One region of the Leptolyngbya sp. FACHB-1624 genome, then DNA from elsewhere that is predicted to be linked to it. Evidence: riboswitches for the same ligand, from Rfam matches in the RefSeq annotation. Region 1 holds a riboswitch; the other holds the start of a gene.
The links. Region 1 has a riboswitch for cyclic di-AMP ahead of ntrB (nitrate ABC transporter permease). Riboswitches for the same ligand answer to the same signal wherever they lie in the genome.
Positions count from the first base shown of each region.

Region 2: it holds a riboswitch for cyclic di-AMP, as region 1 does, so the genes downstream of both, ACMUEV_RS04010 (universal stress protein) here and ntrB (nitrate ABC transporter permease) in region 1, are expected to answer to the same signal.

Region 1 covers NZ_CP180258.1:3,369,492-3,379,195, reverse strand. The annotation lists gene ACMUEV_RS15850 (ABC transporter substrate-binding protein) at 1-202, opposite strand, end outside; gene ntrB (nitrate ABC transporter permease) at 408-1,256, opposite strand; cyclic di-AMP (ydaO/yuaA leader) riboswitch at 1,274-1,433, opposite strand; gene ACMUEV_RS15840 (glycerate kinase) at 1,527-2,414, opposite strand; gene ACMUEV_RS15835 (hemerythrin domain-containing protein) at 2,522-3,556, opposite strand; gene crtO (beta-carotene ketolase CrtO) at 3,854-5,545, shown strand; gene ACMUEV_RS15825 (hypothetical protein) at 5,703-6,161, shown strand; gene ACMUEV_RS15820 (NACHT domain-containing protein) at 6,171-8,414, shown strand; gene ACMUEV_RS15815 (hypothetical protein) at 8,505-8,687, shown strand; gene ACMUEV_RS15810 (XisI protein) at 8,709-9,080, opposite strand; gene ACMUEV_RS15805 (element excision factor XisH family protein) at 9,041-9,481, opposite strand; gene gatA (Asp-tRNA(Asn)/Glu-tRNA(Gln) amidotransferase subunit GatA) at 9,491-9,704, opposite strand, start outside.
Region 2 covers NZ_CP180258.1:873,694-883,397, forward strand. The annotation lists gene ACMUEV_RS04005 (cation:proton antiporter) at 1-1,222, opposite strand, end outside; gene ACMUEV_RS04010 (universal stress protein) at 1,337-1,960, opposite strand; cyclic di-AMP (ydaO/yuaA leader) riboswitch at 2,077-2,201, opposite strand; gene ACMUEV_RS04015 (hypothetical protein) at 2,545-2,859, opposite strand; gene ACMUEV_RS04020 (DMT family transporter) at 3,086-3,985, opposite strand; gene ACMUEV_RS04025 (phytoene desaturase family protein) at 3,982-5,475, opposite strand; gene ACMUEV_RS04030 (DUF1825 family protein) at 5,565-5,882, shown strand; gene ACMUEV_RS04035 (transglycosylase domain-containing protein) at 5,919-7,826, opposite strand; gene tyrS (tyrosine--tRNA ligase) at 8,066-9,274, shown strand; gene pyrF (orotidine-5'-phosphate decarboxylase) at 9,271-9,704, shown strand, end outside.

The sequences.
Region 1 (9,704 bases):
CACAGTCATTGACTGGAACATAGCCGATCGTCAAATTCGGTTTCTCTAACTCGCTCGATTGAATCACAGGAGTAACTGACATTGCAGCCTCAGAGAGTCCTTGGGGTGCACGACTGGCATTGATCGCACATGAAGGCAGTGAAGCTGCCACAGTCGATGTTCCCGCGCCGATTAAAAATGCTCGTCTTGTCCAATTTCTCATGCTCTACTCTCTGCATTCGGAGGATGTTCAGTTGAATGTCGGGTTCGGTTTAATGGTGCTACAGTAACTTCGGCTTTAGCGTCTAAAGCTCCTAGAATCAGGGACTTTAAGTTTTGAAACCTCTAAATTTTCAAGATCTGCTAAGCCTACAAATTGCTATCAATCGTTCCTGATAGCACGCAATTCTCTAGAGAGTTTCTCGAAGCTAAACCGATCGCCGACGATGTGTTACTAGAGCTTCAAGCTGGGCTAATCCAAAATCTAATAGCAATCCTGTTAAGCCAATGACAAACACGGCTAAAAACACAGAGCTAAGATTCAATCGACTCCATTCATCCCACACAAAGAATCCGATTCCCACTCCACCAGTTAGCATTTCGACTGCCACAATCACCAGCCAAGCAATTCCCAGGCTAATTCTCAAACCTGTAAAAATGTACGGCAAGCTAGCAGGGAGCACAATCTTCAGAATCCGTCGCCACTGCGGCATTTCCAACACTCGCGACACATCAATATAATCTTTTGGGACACTCGATACGCCCAACGCAGTGTTGATAATCGTTGCCCAAAGTGAAGTAATGAAGATCACGAAAATTGCTGAAGGATCAGCCAGATTGAAAATAGAAAGCGCGATCGGTAACCACGCCAGCGGTGAAACAGGCTTAAAAATCTGAATGACTGGATTAAGCGCCATCATTGCTTTTTCAGACATGCCAATCAAAAAGCCGACTGGAATCGCAACCAATGCGCCCAAGGTAAATCCGATCAATACCCGTCGCAAACTCGCAAGTAAGAGCCACCCTAATCCCAAGTCTCCGGGACCTCGACGATAAAACGGATGCAGAATGTAATCCAAATTCGCCACCAATGCTTCAGGAGGCGTTGGAATCAATTCAGGTTTGGCAAGCGCGATCGCCCACCACAGCACAATCACACCCAAAAAGCCCAGAATCGGTAAAAAGACACGATCGCGACTAATAACTGGGCGAACCCGCCGCCCCATCGCTTGAGAAACAACAGCAAACATTGCTGCCAAATTGATTTGCAGGATCATAAGTTTAGATTCTCCAGAGCCAAACTCTCGAATGCTGACGAAGTTAGCTGACGGGCGAGGGCTGCGAGATGCCCCCCATTGGGTTACTTAGAAATAACTAAGCTCACAACAGTAAGCCCCGAATAAACTGGTTCCTCCGCTTCAGAGATTACTCTCTGAATTAAGCTGACCGACTCGAATAGGAGATACTTTACCATCGAAGTATCAAAATGAACAATCTTTCTTTAGAAGTATTTCATGATCCTCTCACAACAGAATGCATAAAAATTCTCAATCGATTGGATAGTTTATCGATCGAACACTGTGCCCCTCTCCGATCTCTAGAACTAAATCTGCCTGCTTTAGCAGGGGCGGAATGAATAATTCAGGGTGTAAGGCTTGCCAAAAGTACTCGACAAATTCATCGATTTCAGCATCACTCATTCCAGATTTACCTTGAGCGATCATTTTATGCTCAGCTTCTTTCCGCCATTGTTTACTCAGTTGATACTCTGGAACATAGAGAATCACGAAGCGATCGAGTAATTCCCACAACGGTACATAGCTCTGTAATTGCTGATTCATGGCTTGTGCGAATTGCCGATCTGCAACGATCTCGAACTCAGAAACAATCGGACGTACTCCCACAAACCATCCTTCAAAGAGAATAATATCTGCCTGTGTAATGAGTTCTGGCTCACTGCGATCACCTTCTCCTCCATGAGCCGATTTATCAAATCTGGGCAGTGAGATCGGAAACTCTCCCCGCTGAAACTGCTGTAAAACCTCAATGCCTAATTGCACATCATGCGTTCCAGGTGGTCCTCGACGAATCATTCGCGGATCACGAGTTCGCAACCGAACTCGATCGACATACGGCAAATACAAATCATCAAGTGACCAACTCACAGTCGAGTAGCCGAGCTTGTTCAGAAGTAGCACAAGGACTTTAGTTAAGGTCGTTTTTCCAGTGCCTTGCCCACCCAGAAACCCCTGAATGAGAACACGAGATTGAGCGTTGCGCCAATGTGCAATCTGAAAGGCTAAAGGTACCCAGATCTTCTTAATGGTGTCAGGGTCGGGCACAATTTCGAGTTCGTTGCAGAGTTCTACGATCGCAGCTTCGTGGATTTTAAGAAACTCGGATCGATTCCTTTCAGACTCATAATCAATATCCATAGAATCAAGTCTTTATCCGTCGCAATTCTATTATTGAATCAAAAAAACCGGGAGAATCTATCCCCCGGTCTATAACCCCTGAAATCAAACCCTAGCTCGTGCAGCGATTATTTAGCAGCAGCTTTTTGTACTTCGCTCTTTCTCGCCTTGAACTGAGTTGCCAGATTTTCTAGTTCAGAACTGCTGAAGTTATCGCGCAATGCTGCAAAGAACGTGCTTTCTTCTTGACGAACGTGATCCATGATCTCATCCATCAACTTGTTCAATGCAGACATGAACTGATCCGACATCATGTCCATTTTTTCCATCGCTTCAAGTGCGGGGAACCAGGAATTTTGCTCATCGTAAAGTTCTTGCAAGTCGCTTTCAGCATACTTACCTCGAACTGCGGGATAAGCAATTTCGTTTTCAGCGATCGCATGAGCGCGTAAGTCACTCGCCAACTGAGTGAAGAACTCTTTGCGCTTCATCTGATCTTGCGTTCCTTTGATTTCAGCAAACAGAACATTCACTTTTTGGTGATCCATCCGAATCACATCTTGAATGTTCATATCAGACTTGCCACTCGCTTGCGTGACAACACTACCTGCTACACCAGACAGTGCCGCAACCGCATCTTGAACCCGGCTCCACAGTCCTTGGTCTGCATCCATTCCGGTCAATTCCCGCACGCCCAACGTTTCGAGAACGCCTTTGAGTTGCTCTTGGTGAGCACGGTTTTCAAAGTTGACAGTATTTAGTGGAGTAATCGCCGCTTCGATATCTGCACCCACGCGCTGAGCAGCTTTGTGAATCGTGATTCCGGTCATCACTTGTTGATGTTTCATCAATTCATGTTGAAACACCTTTTCATACATGGTCAATTCGGAACCAGACATCATCTGATCCATCTTGCTGACGAATTCGCTAATCGTCTGCTTCGGTTCAGATGGCACACCATATTGAACAATCACAGTGTCCAAGATTCCCAGGTTCTTCTGGTCATCTTTCAGCATCTCTTGAAAGCGCTTGGCAATCTCAGAATCCGTCGTTGCTGAAATAAATTTCTGTTCATTAGAAATGATTAATTCTTGAACAGCTTTCATATCCGCAAGCTTCATCGCGATCGCTTTGCGTTTCGTGTCGTCTACTGTTGTAACCATAATGAGTGTTCTCCAAATTTGCTCTTATTGAGATTTCGGTATTCGTTCCAGCTTTGAGCTTCGCACAGGCATCTAGAAACAACATCATTCCCGTGGTTGACTAAAATGTTGGGTAAATCACCTTCGGGATCAGACTCTAGATACACGTAGAATCTAAAATTTCGTCTTTAGATAGTTGCCTTTTGCTCAGTTGTGCTAGACGCTTTTGAATAAGAATAAAAAATGGGATGCTTAGGCGAATCGTGCCGCTAGGACTGTTCGCACATCACGTGAGAGAAATGCTAGGAGCAAGTATCGATGTCTACTTATGATGTGGTCATAATTGGTGCAGGTCACAATGGGTTAGTCTGTGCTGCCTATTTACTTAAAGCAGGGTACAAAGTGCTTTTGCTCGAAAAGCGAACGGTTCCAGGGGGAGCCGCGACAACCGAAGAACTTCTACCCGAAGAAGCACCTGGATTTCGATTTAATCGATGTGCGATCGATCATGAATTTATCCATCTTGGTCCAGTGGTCGAAGAACTGGAGCTAGAAAAATATGGGTTGAAGTATCTTTACTGTGATCCGGTTGTCTTCTGTCCGCACCCGGATGGCACTTACTTTCTGGCACATCAGTCTGTTGAAAAAACTTGTGCTGGAATTGCTCAATATAGTGAGCGAGATGCGAGAAAGTATGCAGAGTTTGTGGATCTGTGGCAGCGGACGATTAACGCCATGATTCCGATGTTTAATGCTCCTCCTAAGTCAATTATTGATATTGCTGGAAACTATGATCTCAAGAAGATCAAAGATTTTCTATCAGTAGTTGGTTCCACGAACAAAGCACTCGATTTTGTGCGAACGATGCTTTCGAGTGCTGAGGATATTTTGCATGAGTACTTTGACACAGAAACAGTCAAAGCACCTCTAGCTCGATTAGCAGCAGAAATGAGTGTGCCGCCTTCTCAGAAGAATTTAGCGATCGGGGCAATGATGATGGCAATGCGACATCATCCAGGAATGGCACGACCGCAAGGGGGAACAGGTGCGCTGACCGCTGCTTTAGTAAAATTAGTTCAATCTCTAGGCGGGGAAATTCTCACAGATCAATCAGTGAAGCAAATTCTGATTGATGATGGAAAAGCAGTGGGTGTCAGAGTTGCAACAGGTCGGGAATATCGAGCGACTCGTGGCGTAGTTTCTAACATTGATGCGCGACGAGTATTTTTGCAGCTTGTTGATCCAAGCGATGTAGATTCAGCCGATGAACATTTGCGAGAAAGGCTCGATCGTAGAATCGTGAACAACAATGAAACGATTCTAAAAATCGATCTGGCAATGTCTGAACCCTTGAAATTTATTCATCACGATCACAAAGATGAGTATCTCATTGGTTCAGTGCTGATTGCGGATTCGGTTAAGCATGTAGAAATTGCTCATCACGATTCTTCGATCGGTAAAATTCCCGATGCTGATCCCTCGATGTACATTGTTCAACCGACGATGCTCGATCCGACGATGGCTCCTGAAGGTGGTCATACGGTGTGGATTGAATTCTTCGCGCCTTATTACGTTGAGAATGCTGAAGGAACAGGCTTGAATGGCACAGGTTGGACAGATGAATTGAAAAATAAAGTTGCCGATCGTGTCGTCGATAAGCTGGCTGACTATGCGCCTAATGTGAAAACAGCTACGATCGCTCGTGCGGTTGAAAGCCCTGCCGAGTTAGGGGAACGGCTTGGCTCTTACAAAGGTAATTACTATCACATTGATATGACCTTAGAGCAGATGGTCTTTTTCCGACCTTTGCCAGAGATTGCGAATTATAAAACCCCGATCGACAATCTTTATCTCACAGGAGCAGGAACACATCCGGGTGGGTCAATTTCGGGAATGCCGGGGCGGAATTGTGCGCGAGTGTTTCTCCATGCTCAGCAACCGTTTTTGCAGACGTTTCGGGATGCAGGCAGTTCGATCAAGTCTGTTTTTGATGGGTTGTTTCAGAAATAATTACGATCGATGGTTTGATCCTCGTGCTGGTTGATTTGATAAAACGAGTGAGCTTCTCTTTGCTGCGGTGCTTCTCTGAGCGAATTAAAGAATTAGGAATCCTGGGTGGTGCTGATGAATTAATTCTTACAATTGAGAAAAAGCTAGAGGATGATTCATGTTTGAAAAGAAGCCCCCGGGAAATCCAACTCAGTCTCAGTCGATCGGTGGAAATGTCACAGGTAGCCAAGTGCAGATGGCGCAAGCGGGTCGTGATCTGACGGCGGTTCAGCGCGGTGACTCGGACGATCAGACGCAAGGCATGACGATCGCTGAAGTGGTGCAACTGCTGGAAAAGCTAGAAACAGCGATTAAATCATCCGGGGTCGCTGAGACAGAACAAGAAGAAATGCTGGATTATCTCGACGCTGCTAAGAAAGAGGCGAAAAAAGAAGCGGCGAAGAAAAAGGAAGCGAATAAGACCCTGATTGGCGAGAATCTGAAGCAAGTGAGTGAGACGATGAAGAACTTGCAGGAGACTTCGGAGGCGGCAAAGGGTTTATGGCAGACGGGAGCAGAGATCTTGAAAGCGATCGCGCCTTGGCTTGGGGTGGCGGTGCATTTCTTTGGGATTTAAGGATTAGCGATGGCTTCTCAAGATCAAAACATCGGTGGCGATATTAACAATAGCGAGGTCGATCTCACTCAAGCAGGGCGAGATCTGAAACAGATTGCAGGCGACGATCGCAGTACGACGATCTACCAAACTTTCCTGCAAACCTTTCCGCAGCCTGGGAAAAAGTGGGACGATCGACAATCTCGCATTCTTGCCAAAATGCAGGAGGACGTGATCGCCCGGCTGGATTTTACGCTGAATGATGACGATGTTTTGATTCCGTTGCGGATGAAATCATATGGTGCAAATTCGAGTAAGGCATCGCTGAAATTGCGGCGGAAGTTGAAAACAGAAGGTCAGGAAGAAGTTGACCTGGATTTGAATGAAGCGATCGTAAAAGTCTTCTGTCGAAAAGATGTTCGCAAGAAATTGCTGATTTTGGGTGCGCCAGGAGCAGGGAAAACGACGACCCTGTTGACCTTGGCGCGAGATTTGTTGGCGGGCGCGATCGAGAATCCGGGGTCTGTGATTCCGATTATTTTTGAGTTATCGACTTGGAAGACGGGGAAGATCGAGGATTGGCTGGTGCAGCAGCTTCGATCGGGGTTTGACTTGGCGGAAGATCAGGGAAAGGCTTGGATTGACAAACAATTGCTATTGCCGCTCATGGATGGGTTAGATGAGTTGGGGATAGAGCAGCAGACGCAGTGTATTGCAGCACTAAATGAGTTTGCGAGTGGGTATCCGCATTTAGTCGTTTGTTGTCGGGTGCAAGAGTATGAGGATGCCGGAGCGAATTTGAGAGCGATGCCGGGACAGATTTGTTTGCAATCGCTGAGTGAGGCGCAGATTCAGCAATATTTACAGGAGATTGAACTGGATTCGTTGTGGCAGGCGATTCAAACTTCGGCAGAGATGCGGCAGATGTTGCAGCCAGACAAAGACGGGAATCCGGGAATTTTTCAGGTTCCGTTGCTGTTGAGTATTGCGGCTGAGGCGTATGATGGGCAGCCGTTTTCGAGCCGAGAAGAATTATATGAAGCGTTTATCCAGAAGCGATTACAGCAGGAGACGCGCGAGATTGAGCGACAATTTAGACGAAAGCAGAAGAAACAATGGGCTTATGATAATACCGAATCTGAGCCAGGCTTCAAGGAAACTCGAAAGGTGCTAGCCTGGTTTGCACAGCACTTGAAAACCCATGAGCAGATAGAGATATTAATTGAGGGAATACAGCCCCATTGGCTTGAGATAGCTCGATTGCGTTATCAATATCAACTAGTCTTTGGACTAGTATGTGTGTTATTCATGGGGTTAGTAACTGCAATAATCTATGGGCTAATCTATGGATTGGTTTATGGGTTATGGTGCGGGCTAATATTCGGTTTGCCGTTTGGGTTAGTAGTTGGTTTAGTTAATCGACAGACGGACATAACACCTATTGAGATGTTTCATATTGCAATGTCACAGAAACTTCCAAAAAAGGTGATGCGTACTTTATGGAAGTTACTGATTGATAAACCAATTAATTCTGGCTTTGTCATAACATTGAGCATACTAGTGATCGTATTACAGTCGTTAAACAAAAAGCTGCTGTTGCTCCTTGATAGACTGAGCGATATATACCGAAGAATACCAAAAGTACTGAATAAGAAGCGAATTTGGTACGCTTCTTTTAGATTGCTTATGACGTTTCTTTTTCGTCAGTTACTAATAGCGTTGATGATTCCTGCAAAACTTATCCTACGTATAACAAATGTCTCTATAGATGGACTTACCAGTGCTGCAAATAAGATTAAAAAGATCGAAAATATAGTACATGCATCTCAAAAGAAGATTCAACTACGAGCAAAACCTAATCAGGGTATCTGGAATTCAAGAGACAGCTTCTTCTTGCTTACATTCTTGGTGTGTCCAATTTTAGTTTTGTTGGTGTATCCAATTTTAGTTGTGATATACATTTCCCCAGAACTCATTCGTCAGATAGCCCAAGGGCTCGATTGGAAGGTGCTATTTTCGAGATACATATCATCATCACTATTACCGGCTAGCCTATGGCAAAGTATATTTATTAGTTTTTTATTTGGTGGTGGAGTAGTTTGTCTTCAACATTTTTGTCTTCGCCTCGTTCTCTGGCAAAACGGTATTGCTCCATGGAATATCTCAAAATTTCTAAACTATTGTACTGAACGCCGACTCTTGCAGAATCTTAGTGGACGCTACCGTTTTCTCCACCGCGAACTCCTCGACTACTTCGCCACCTTGCGAGTTTGAGCTTCACCCGAATCGAACTAAGCGATAATTGAGACATCCTAAAGCAGTCAACTCTCAAATGTCTGAACGACTTGAGCAAGCAATCTCACAATGAAAGACCTTACCGATCAGAAACAAGAAGCGATCGTCACGCTAATTCTGCAAGAAGAAGATGAATTTGAAGCGATCTCCGATCAACTTGCAGACGACTTTCAAAGTTTTGTTGGCTCAAATGTACCCCTTCTATCCGACACTGCCATCAGTCGAGTCGGTATCTATGAGGAGCATCTCTAATCTTTCTATCTCGTAACCTACTCACTCGATCGCATAATCACCCATCTGTCTAAAACTCGGCGGATGCAATCCTAAAACAATATCTTGCCGTTCGACTCCCGCCTGCATCAGCGATCGAGCAATATCGACATCAGTGCGATTCTCTTGTATCCAAACCTTGCCATTGATCAAATCGAGATGCACAATCGGCAAAAAGACCCGTTCATCTTCTCCACGCCACCCCAAATCCAGCAGTTGATAGCGATCGTGTACTGTATCAAAGACTGGAACCGTCTCAATCTCATCCTTAGAAGCGTGTAAAAACTGATTCAACACGTCAATGACGATCGCTCGATAATCATTTTTTTTCGGGCTTAAGTCGAGTGTGGCATTGGGCTGACAGGTGGCATCCATTGTCGAATCTCCTTTTCCTTAACATCAATCAATATCAGTCGAACATTGTGAGCTTGAAGACTCGCTTGAAAAAACTCATCGGTGAAATGTCGATCGTAAATGAAGCTAGGAACTGCAAGATAGGGAATTCGGGGTGATTCAATCCGCTCTAATACTAAACGATAGTGCAAATATTGCCCGATCGCCTGATGAAACTCATACACAACGCTCGGAGCAATGAAGCTTTTAACTTCTACCGCAATCTGAATATTTTCCTTCTCAGCAATCAAAAGCCGCTCTGCTGATAAATCGACCTCCAAGCGGGTCTTGCCGTATCTCAGAGTTAAGGGTGCAATCTGCACCCACCCGTCTTTAGCTAATGCCTCTCTGACAGCCTCATGAAAAATATCTTTTGCTGGCATCCTTCAGCCCTACAACTTCGGACTCCGAGTATGCCAATCCGTCGCCTGCTCATAAGCATACGCAACTTGGAAAACCTGATCCTCTCTCAACACATTGCCAATAATCTGAAGCCCGATCGGTAAACCTTGCGAATCAAATCCACAAGGCACACTCATTCCCGGCAATCCTGCCAAATTCACCGGAATCGTCATCAAGTCAATCAGATACATACTCAATGGATCT
Region 2 (9,704 bases), 2.5 Mb from region 1:
GATGAGCCAACTTCAATCGCTGAACAATAAAAGGCAAGCCCACCCCTTGCACAACCAGCGATAACAACACCGACCCAAACACGATCGCAATCAGCGATTCTCGCCCCGGAATACTCGATGGCAAACTTAACACCAAAGCCATCGACAACGAGCCTTTAATATTGCCTAGAAAAAGCACGTGTTGCCACTTGATCGGAATGGGTCGATCAAACACTCCCACCAAAGCGAGCAGCGGATACACCGCTAACATTCGCCCAATCTGATACGCCAACACAGCCAGCAAGACCGCAGGTAAAATTCGCCCCAACGTATCTAATCGCAGCTCTAATCCAATCAGCAGAAAAATAAACGTATTGACTCCGAATCCCGCATACTCCCAAAAGCTCAGTACCGTGATTCGACTCGATGCCGAAACCTTCCGCGATCGCTCCAAGTTTCCCAACATCAAACCCGCAATCACGACTGCTACCACACCCGAAACATGCAGAAATTGACCTAATTGAAATGCACTCAGCGCGATCGCCACAGTCAACAAAATACTGCTGAGTGGATCATCTTCCGATTGCAAATACAATTCCACTCCCAAATACCCCAGAACCAAGCCAACCGCGAGTCCGCCAACAATCACGACCACCAACTCGCGAATCCCATCAGTCAGCGCAATGCTACCAGTCGAATTAAATTTCAAAACCAAACTGAACAGCACCAGCGCAATGCCGTCATTAAATAGGCTTTCTCCTTCGACGATCGTGATCAGTTTGGAGGGAACTTCCACCTCTTTAAACACGGCAATCACCGACACTGTGTCCGTAATCGCCAAAATCACTCCAACCAACAGCGCTGGAATCCACTCCAATGCCAAGCCAAATTTTAGTCCGATCGCCGTAATTCCAACTGCGATCAGCACACCCGGACCTGCGAGCAGCAAAATCGGCTTCAGCGTACTTCTTAACCGACTAATATCAGTATTAATCGCTGCCTCAAACAGCAAAATGGGCAGAAACAAATTAATAATCAGCGCTGAATCTAATCCAACTTTTCGAGGCAGAAATTCCGCGATCGCGACTCCTGCCAGCACCAATCCCGTCACATAAGGCACTCTTAACCGTCGCGACAGCAATGCCACAATCGTCGCCACCAACAGCAAAATAATCAGTACCGTCACTAACTGCGCGAACTGACCCTGATCACCCACCGCGATCGCTAATATTTTTCCTGTCATAAGTTCTGAGCTTCTACCCCAACGCCACTAAAAACCATACCTTTCGTTGGGGAACTAAGCTTACTTTTTGAACCAGGCGATCGTCTAAATCTCCGCGATCGCCGATGGTTCACCCTAATCTTCCAACACAGACGGAATTCCCAACACTGGACAGGGGAACTGCACCCCCAATTGCCTCACCAGCGGATGGTCGCCTGTATCACATCCTAAAATCAACAGCGAAGCCTTCTCAGCCTCGACAACTTCCTTCAACTCTTTTGCAACGCGCCCAAACCGCAAATGCGTCTTCAGGGAACCGCGCCATTCTTCCGCCATACAGCGCGCATTCCATAAGATGCGATCGGCTTGCTCAAACAGTTCCGCCATTCCAAACTGCGGACTTGCCATCGTTTCTAATTCCGCGATCGCAGTTCGGCTGGTCTGCCACTCATTTCCCGCTTCTTTTTTCGAGCGTTTCGAGGTGCTATTAAAAACCGGAATCCGGTTCATCACGCCATCATCAATCACATACACGACTTGAACCGTCACCTGTTTACCCGTTGCCAAGCGTGTTTGGTGAGCAATCCATAATGTCAGATCCAGCGCCGTCTGACTACTCGGCGAATGAGAATAACCAACGACCAGATTGATTTCTGGCTCCTCGGCATGGCTTGCACCTGCCATCAGCAGCATTTTCTGAACCAAATCAGTCCGTCCAAGCGTGCCTTGGAGCCGTACGAGCATCGAATGAATATTCACGAGTTTGAAACCTCTCCTAACTACACAGGGCTGAGAGGTGGGTGAGGGATTTTTGACGATCGCAGATAGACGATCGAAATTCAGGACACCATAATCGCAGAGAACTGCGTTCTGGAGAATCCTCCCAATGCTGACGGAGTTAGCTGACGGGCTAAGACTGGAAGGTGTCTTTCTCAAACGGGTGTTTGAAATTCGCCCCAAAAATTGGTTCCTCCGTTTTGAATTCAAGCACCCTAAAAAGGGCTTAGATTCAAATTAAGCGACCCACAGATTGACTTCCCTAAAGTGTTGACAAAAGCACCCACAACAAAAAACCAGGTACTCTGGTTTGATCTTGCTGTTGGCTAATTTAATACGGACATGCGAGAAAGAACTGCTACTTATAAGACAAAACGAGGGACGTAAGCGAGTCGGCCTCGGTAGCAGAATCATTGCCATTATAACAACTGGTACTGGAGCGTACCATTTTCCTCACATATTGTATTGTTCTTGACAGCAAATTTCTTCCATTTCCACCTTTAGTATTTTCTAAATGCAGCCGCTTTGTCTTCTCTCACGAGATACAGATTGGTTGCAAATGTCACTCAGTTGTTCGAGAAATTAGAACAGGGAAAATCTTCGGGTGGCGTTAAGGATTGGATTTTCGGAGCCGTTAACATTTTTTGATAGAGTCTTGCGGCACGGCTAGAACGCTTAAATTTATCCAGAAGTTCTAAGTAAGCGAAGGGAAGAACGATAACCCAAAATAGACACGCGATCGCAATCACTAAGCCTGATATCCGTTGCTCTTTCTTGGTTAAATCATCTTGATCATGACGGAAAAATTCGAGCCAGCTAATGAAGAGAACTGGCATCACGGCTACGTAAAATAATCCCGAAACCACTAACAAAACTTGCATAAACAACTCTTTCCTCAAACATTGACGTTGCTAGGAATTGAAATCGTAGCGACCCCGTGTTAGTCCCGTAGCTTTCCTCCTCTAGAGATACTATGCAGTTCTGAATATCTGCGTTAGCAAAATCACTGAATGTTGTTCTATAGATTTATGAAAGACATTGTTACACGGCATCGTATCACGTTGTAAATGTTACCCAGCATCACCTGTTACCTACCAGTGATTAAAATCATTGACGCTGAAACAATAAACCCACTCCCAACAGCGCAATCAGGACACCCATGACAGATCGTATGCTAACGCGATCGCCCAAAATCCGAGTTAAGGGTATGACAAATAAGGGACTGGTACTACTCAAGGCTTGTGCGATTCCGGTTGCAGCGAATTTCAGAGACGTTTGCTGAAGTAAAATTCCTAAATAAGTACTCACGAATCCCGTTGTTGCAATCACGACAAACAATCGACGATTTTGTACGGGTTTAACCAGTTCAACCGATTGGCGTTGCAGCAAGATCCAGATGAACAGTGCGATCGTACCGCCTAAAAGCCGAATTAATGTACTCCAGAGTGAGTCAATTTCAGAACTGACCAGTGCGGCTCTTGACATAACGGCACCTGTTGCTTGCCCAAGAGCGGCGAGCAGTCCGAATAAACTGCCCCGAAGCGGACGGAAATCTTCGTGAACATCAGAAGCCCGTTCTAAGATCACCCAAACGACTCCGACAATCGTCAACCCAATCCCAAGCCAAGCCGTGGTTGAAATCTGCTCTTTGAGAAAGAGCAAGGCAAACACAGCAGACATAGGAGGTGCAAGAGTTTCAAATAAAAGGGTTCTTCTTGCGCCGATGCAATTGAGCGCGTTGAAATAAGCAGTATCACCGAAGCCAATGCCGATCGTGCCGCTGAGAAAGAGCAGGAGAAAATGAGCAGGATCGATCGAGGGAATATTCCGCTGAGTGAGGAGTAAGGTCAGGACGAGCAAAACGATCGCAATCCAGCCCTTGGTGAAATTCAAAGCCAGCGGCTTGATTTGCCGTCCAACGCCCGTATAGACGATCGAGGCAGTTGCCCAGATCAGAGCAGCCATCAGCGCCGCAATTTCACCTCGAAATTGAAGAAAAAAAGTCAAAGTAAATCAACCAATTCAAGTGTTTGAGTCAGATCGACGAGCGTATTCGCACAGAGAATCCCCGAAGCCGCAACCGCAGGGACACCGATTCCAGGCATTGTGCTATCCCCGACCCGGTAGAGATTCTGGATCGGCGTATAACAACTCGGAAATAATCCTTGTCCGGCGGGAATTCCAGCTCCGTATGTGCCCTGATAGCGCCGCAAATATCGCGCATGAGTCAGCGGGGTTCCAATCAGTTCTAAAACAATACGGGATTTCAAATCTGGAATAATTCTTTCAATTGCACGAAATAGCGACTGCGATCGCTCCTGTTTTTTCTGCTCATACTCGGCATTTCGCACCCAACCTTCAAAGGGTTCTAACGTATAAGCATGAACAACGTGATGCCCATCTGGAGCCAGCGTCGCATCCCAAACCGAGGGAATCGAAATCATGCAGGTATTTCCAGGAATGGTGATGTCTCGATCGTCATGCACGACCACATGATGACCTGTTAAACCTTCTAAACCCTCTGCGCGAATGCCAAGATGCAAGTGCATAAAACTCTCGATCGCTGGCGTTTTGAGTGCGTCTTGAGTGTTCGGCAAGGGATCTAAAAGTTGCGAATATGTATCCCAAATTGTGGCGTTAGAGATGACGATCGCTGATTTTAATTCTTCGCCATTTCGCAACCGCACGCCTCGAACTTTGCCGGATTCCACGAGAATTTTCTCTACATGTGTACCCAATCGCAGCGATCCGCCCCATTTTTTCAGCCCTCGCACCAGCGCATCGACGATCGCGCCACTTCCCCCGATCGGATAATCAATCACAGAATTTGTCCGCTCTCCAAACATAAAGGCAACTTCAGGCGCGATCGTGCCGTGAGCCTTTAATCCAGACAATAGGAAACATTCCAAATCGATGAGTCTTCGCACCCAAGGATCACGAACCGTTTGATCCATCAAATCGCCAACAGAAGCTTGAATCATCCCCAAATTCGGGAGCAATTTCAGCAACGAAGGAAGATAACGACTCAACAAAAGCGGGGCTAATTTCCAATCGCTGCGTAGAGCGAGCGTCGGAATTCCGCGTAAGCCTTCGTAGAGTTTGAGAAACCGTTTTTCAAGTTCGACAAGCTCGATCGCACCTTGAGGAGAAATGTTCGCGATCGCCGATCGATATTTTTCTAAATTTCCATACACCGGAAGAGTCGCGTCTGGAAAATGATAATGACCAAACGGATCATAAGGAATCGCTGCGACGGGTTCTTCTAACACCGCTAAAACTTGGCGCAGCGGATTGACTGAATGGGCATCGCTCAACCCGCAGTAAAACGATGCCCCAGAATCAAAATGAAATCCTTGCCGCGAAAAGCTGTGAATTGCGCCGCCTGGAATAGTATGGCTTTCACAGACCACCACCGACTTTCCATATCGAGCCAATAATGCCCCTGCGACCAGTCCACCAATTCCACTCCCGATTACAACAATCTCTGTATCGTGCATATGAATGTTCCAAGTAGTGTTTCCACTACTTAACGAGTGTCAGCCCTTGTGAATAAAATGAACTCAAGTATTCTCGTGATTTTAAGACAATGTCATTTTTTGATTCCGAGATCGTTCAAGAAGAAGCTAAGAATCTTTTTCAGGATTATCAATCTCTAATCCAACTAGGCAGCAGCTATGGCAAGTTCGATCGTGAAGGCAAAATCATGTACATCGAACAGATGGAAGCCATTATGGATCGCTACAAAGTATTTATGAAACGCTTTGAGCTATCCGAAGATTTCTCTGCTCAGATGACAGTTGAGCAATTGAAAACTCAGTTGGGTCAGTTTGGCATGACTCCACAGCAAATGTTCGATCAAATGCAGCAAACCTTGAATCGGATGAAATCCCAAATTGACAAATAAAGCGGGTCGGGCAAGCTGCCCAACCCCAAGAATTTGTTACGGTTTTTCAAAGTCCGACATGGGGCGGAACTTCTCAACAGGTACATCCTGCAACGCTTGAGACATAAAATCTCGCCAAATTGGAGCGACAAACGTTCCTCCCGTTGCACCCTGTCCTAGCTGCGAGTAGTTATCGTTTCCAACCCAAACTGCTGTTGCAAGCTGAGGCACATATCCCACAAACCAAATATCGCGTTCTGAAGAAGTTGTTCCCGTCTTTCCGGCAGCAGGACGACCAATTTGGGCTGCCGTTGCTGTTCCGCGCGTGATTACACCTTGTAGAGTGTCATTCAGAGCAGCAGATGCCCAGGAATCAAGGACTAGTCTTGGTTTCGGCGTGTTGTCTAAAATCACATTGCCACTGCTATCTGCAACTTGGGCGATCAAGGTCGTATCTGAATACCAGCCATTGTTTGCGAAGGTTGCATACGCACTCGCCATTTCTAGCGGTGTCAGGTCAACGGCTCCTAATGGCAAAGAGATCACAGGATCGATGGGGCTTTTGATACCAATACTTCGGCAGATTTCAACGACTTTATTTAAGCCGATTTCTTGACCCAGCTTGACCGCAGGGACATTTCGCGACTGCTCTAGCGCGCGGCGTAGCGTCATGGCTCCACCAAAACTACGATCGTAGTTTTGCGGATAATACATTTCATATCCATCTGGATATCCTACTGGCGCATCTAGGATCGTTGCATCGGGAGAATATCTGCCAGAGGCAAAAGCCGCGTAGTACACAAACGGTTTAAAGGCGGATCCAGGTTGGCGAAGGGCTTGAGTTGCACGGTTATATTCGCTCTTCTTCGCATCGACTCCACCCACCATCGCTTTGATAAACTGCGTCCGGGGATCGACTGAAACGATCGCCATCTGGTCGGCATACACCCCTTGGTTATTCAAGGTACTAATCCATCGACGGGCAGTATCTTCAGCAGCCCGCTGCATCTTAGAGTCGATCGTGGTTTGAATGCGCATCCCACCTTTGAGCACTGCATCGCGCCCGAATCTACGTGTGAGTTCTTTCGTGACCTCATTCGTAACATAGGGCATCTGACTGGTCTGGAACGAGGTGATTTTGCCCAGTTTAATCGGCTGTTTGCGAGCGGCAGTTTCCTCTTCAGCCGTAATCCAGCCCAGTTCTCGCATCCGATTGAGCACATCGCCTTGACGGGCTTTTGCCGCTTTCAGATCGACAAAGGGGCTGAGATCTTCCGGCGATTGAATCAAGCCTGCCATCATCGCAGATTCAGCCAGATTCAGCTTCGATACATCTTTGCCAAAATAACTTCTTGCAGCGGTTTGAGCGCCGTAGTTGTTATGTCCCCAATAAATCTGGTTCAGATACATTTCCAAGATTTGGTCTTTCTTGAAAATCTGCTCAACTCGCAAAGATAGAACGGCTTCTGCCACTTTGCGGCTGATCGCACGCTTCGGGGACAGAAATAGGTTTTTCACAAGCTGCATGGTCAGCGTCGAGCCGCCTTCAACCGTGCGTCCTGTCGTGAAATTCGCCATCGTGGCTCGGGCGATCGCGCCGCCATTCACCCCACGGTGTGAATAGAAATAACTATCTTCAATGGCAATCACAGCCCGTTTGAGATGAGGAGAAATTCCATTGAGGGGAACCACTTCTCGATTTGCCTCACCGTGAATACTGGCAAGCATTTTGCCCTTGATATCGTAAATATGAGTGGTTTCGCTCGGTTTGTAGCCTCGCAGCGATCGCACGTCAGGCAAGTTGCGAAAACTGATCGCAAGTCCGACCAGTCCACCTGCAATCACCGAACTTGACAGCATCGTAATCGCAAGTAGCGTTCCTCCTGTCACTTTGCCGATAGATTGAACAAATTCTCGGGTGGTTTCAGGTTGGCGCTGCTTTTGTCTTAAGGTGTTAGACGACACGGCAAACTCTCTTTCGTAAAAGTGGGGTTCGATGCTTGGATGAGTCAAGCGTTTCCGGGTAAGGATTCCGTAACTCTAGTAGGATAATTGAGACTTGCTGAAATGGATCAAAGTTTCAAGAAAGCTCAGCCAAATGAAAACTATAGTAATGGGTCAAACAAGTGATTGAAAATGGCACAGAGTCAGTATTGTAGATTACGGAACAGATGCAGTCGTTGATTTTCTCAAAAGTATAAAGTATGTCTAACTCGCTTGACTGGCTGTTTCGGGGAACGACAGAGATTTTCCCAGACCAGCCGGATTCTCATCTTCCGACTGAAAATTTACGGGTTCGCTTAGAGAAAAGTGAGCGTCCGTTGCGGATTAAGTTCGGAATTGACCCCACTGGAACAGATATTCATCTGGGGCATAGTACTATCTACCGCAAGTTGCGTCAGTTTCAGGATGCCGGACATACTGCGGTGTTGTTAATCGGGGATTTTACGGCAAGAATTGGCGATCCGACAGGGAAATCCGAGGTGCGGAAGCAGTTGACCGAAGAAGATGTCGCCGCGAATGCGAAGACGTATTTGCAGCAGTTGCGCCCGATTCTGGATTTTGATACACCGGGGCGTTTAGAGATTCGCTACAACTCTGAATGGCTGTCTAAATTGGATTTGGCAAAAATCTTAGAGCTGTTAGCGACGATGACCGTGGGGCAAATGCTGGCGAAAGAAGGCTTTGCCGAACGGTATAAGCAAGGAACCGCAATTTATTTGCACGAATTTTTGTACCCGTTGATGCAAGGCTACGATTCGGTGGCGTTAGAAGCCGATGTCGAATTAGGGGGAACGGATCAGAAGTTTAATTTGGCAGTTGCGCGTGATTTACAGCGGCATTTTGGACAAGTCCCTCAATTTGGCTTGTTAATGCCGATTCTGCCAGGATTAGACGGCGTTCAGAAGATGTCGAAATCTTTAGGCAATTATGTGGGACTGTCAGAAGACCCGCTCAGTATGTACTCGAAATTGGAAAAAGTGCCGGATTCGGCGATCGCTCAATATTTCGAGCTGCTGACCAACTTGCCCCTCGACCAATTGCCCGAGAATCCAAGAGAGCGTCAAAAACTTCTCGCACTCGATATCGTCACGCAGTATCACGGGAAAGACAAGGCTTTAGAAGCTCAAACCGCTGCGTTAAGTCTGATTCAAGGTGGTGGAAGTCAGAGCGATGCTGTCCCGGAGTTCTCGCTGTCTGGGCTGCAATTTCCATCGAAATTGTTTTACCTCGTGAGTGCAGCCGGACTGTGTAAGAGCAGTTCCGAAGCGCGGAGACAAATTCAAGGCGGAGCCGTCAAGTTAGATGGAGAGAAAATGAGCAGTCCTGATCTGGTGTTTGAAACGCCAGACGCTTTGACCGGAAAAGTGCTTCAGCTTGGAAAGAATAAATTTGTGCGGTTTGTACCATGAACGATCGAATTATCGTGCCGTTAGATGTCCCGTCTGAGGAACAAGCGATCGCGCTTGTCGATCGCCTTCCTCAAGTCACGTTTTGGAAAGTGGGGCTGGAATTGTTTGTCAGTTCGGGTTCCAACATTCTCAAAATCTTGCAAGAGCGGGAGAAGCGGATCTTCCTCGACCTGAAGTTTCACGATATTCCCAATACGGTAGCAGGAGCTTGCGCGGCGGCGGCTCGGTATGGCGTGGATTTGATTACAGTTCACGCGACAGCCGGAAAGGCAGCCTTGCAAGCCGCACAAAGTGCGATCGAGGCAAATAAAGCGCCGGGGTCAGATCCGAAGTTGATTGCGATCACTGTTTTGACGAGTTTATCGGCGCGATCGCTGGCATTTGAGTTAAAAATTCCGCTGGAATTGCCAGAGTATGCGCTGGAAATGGC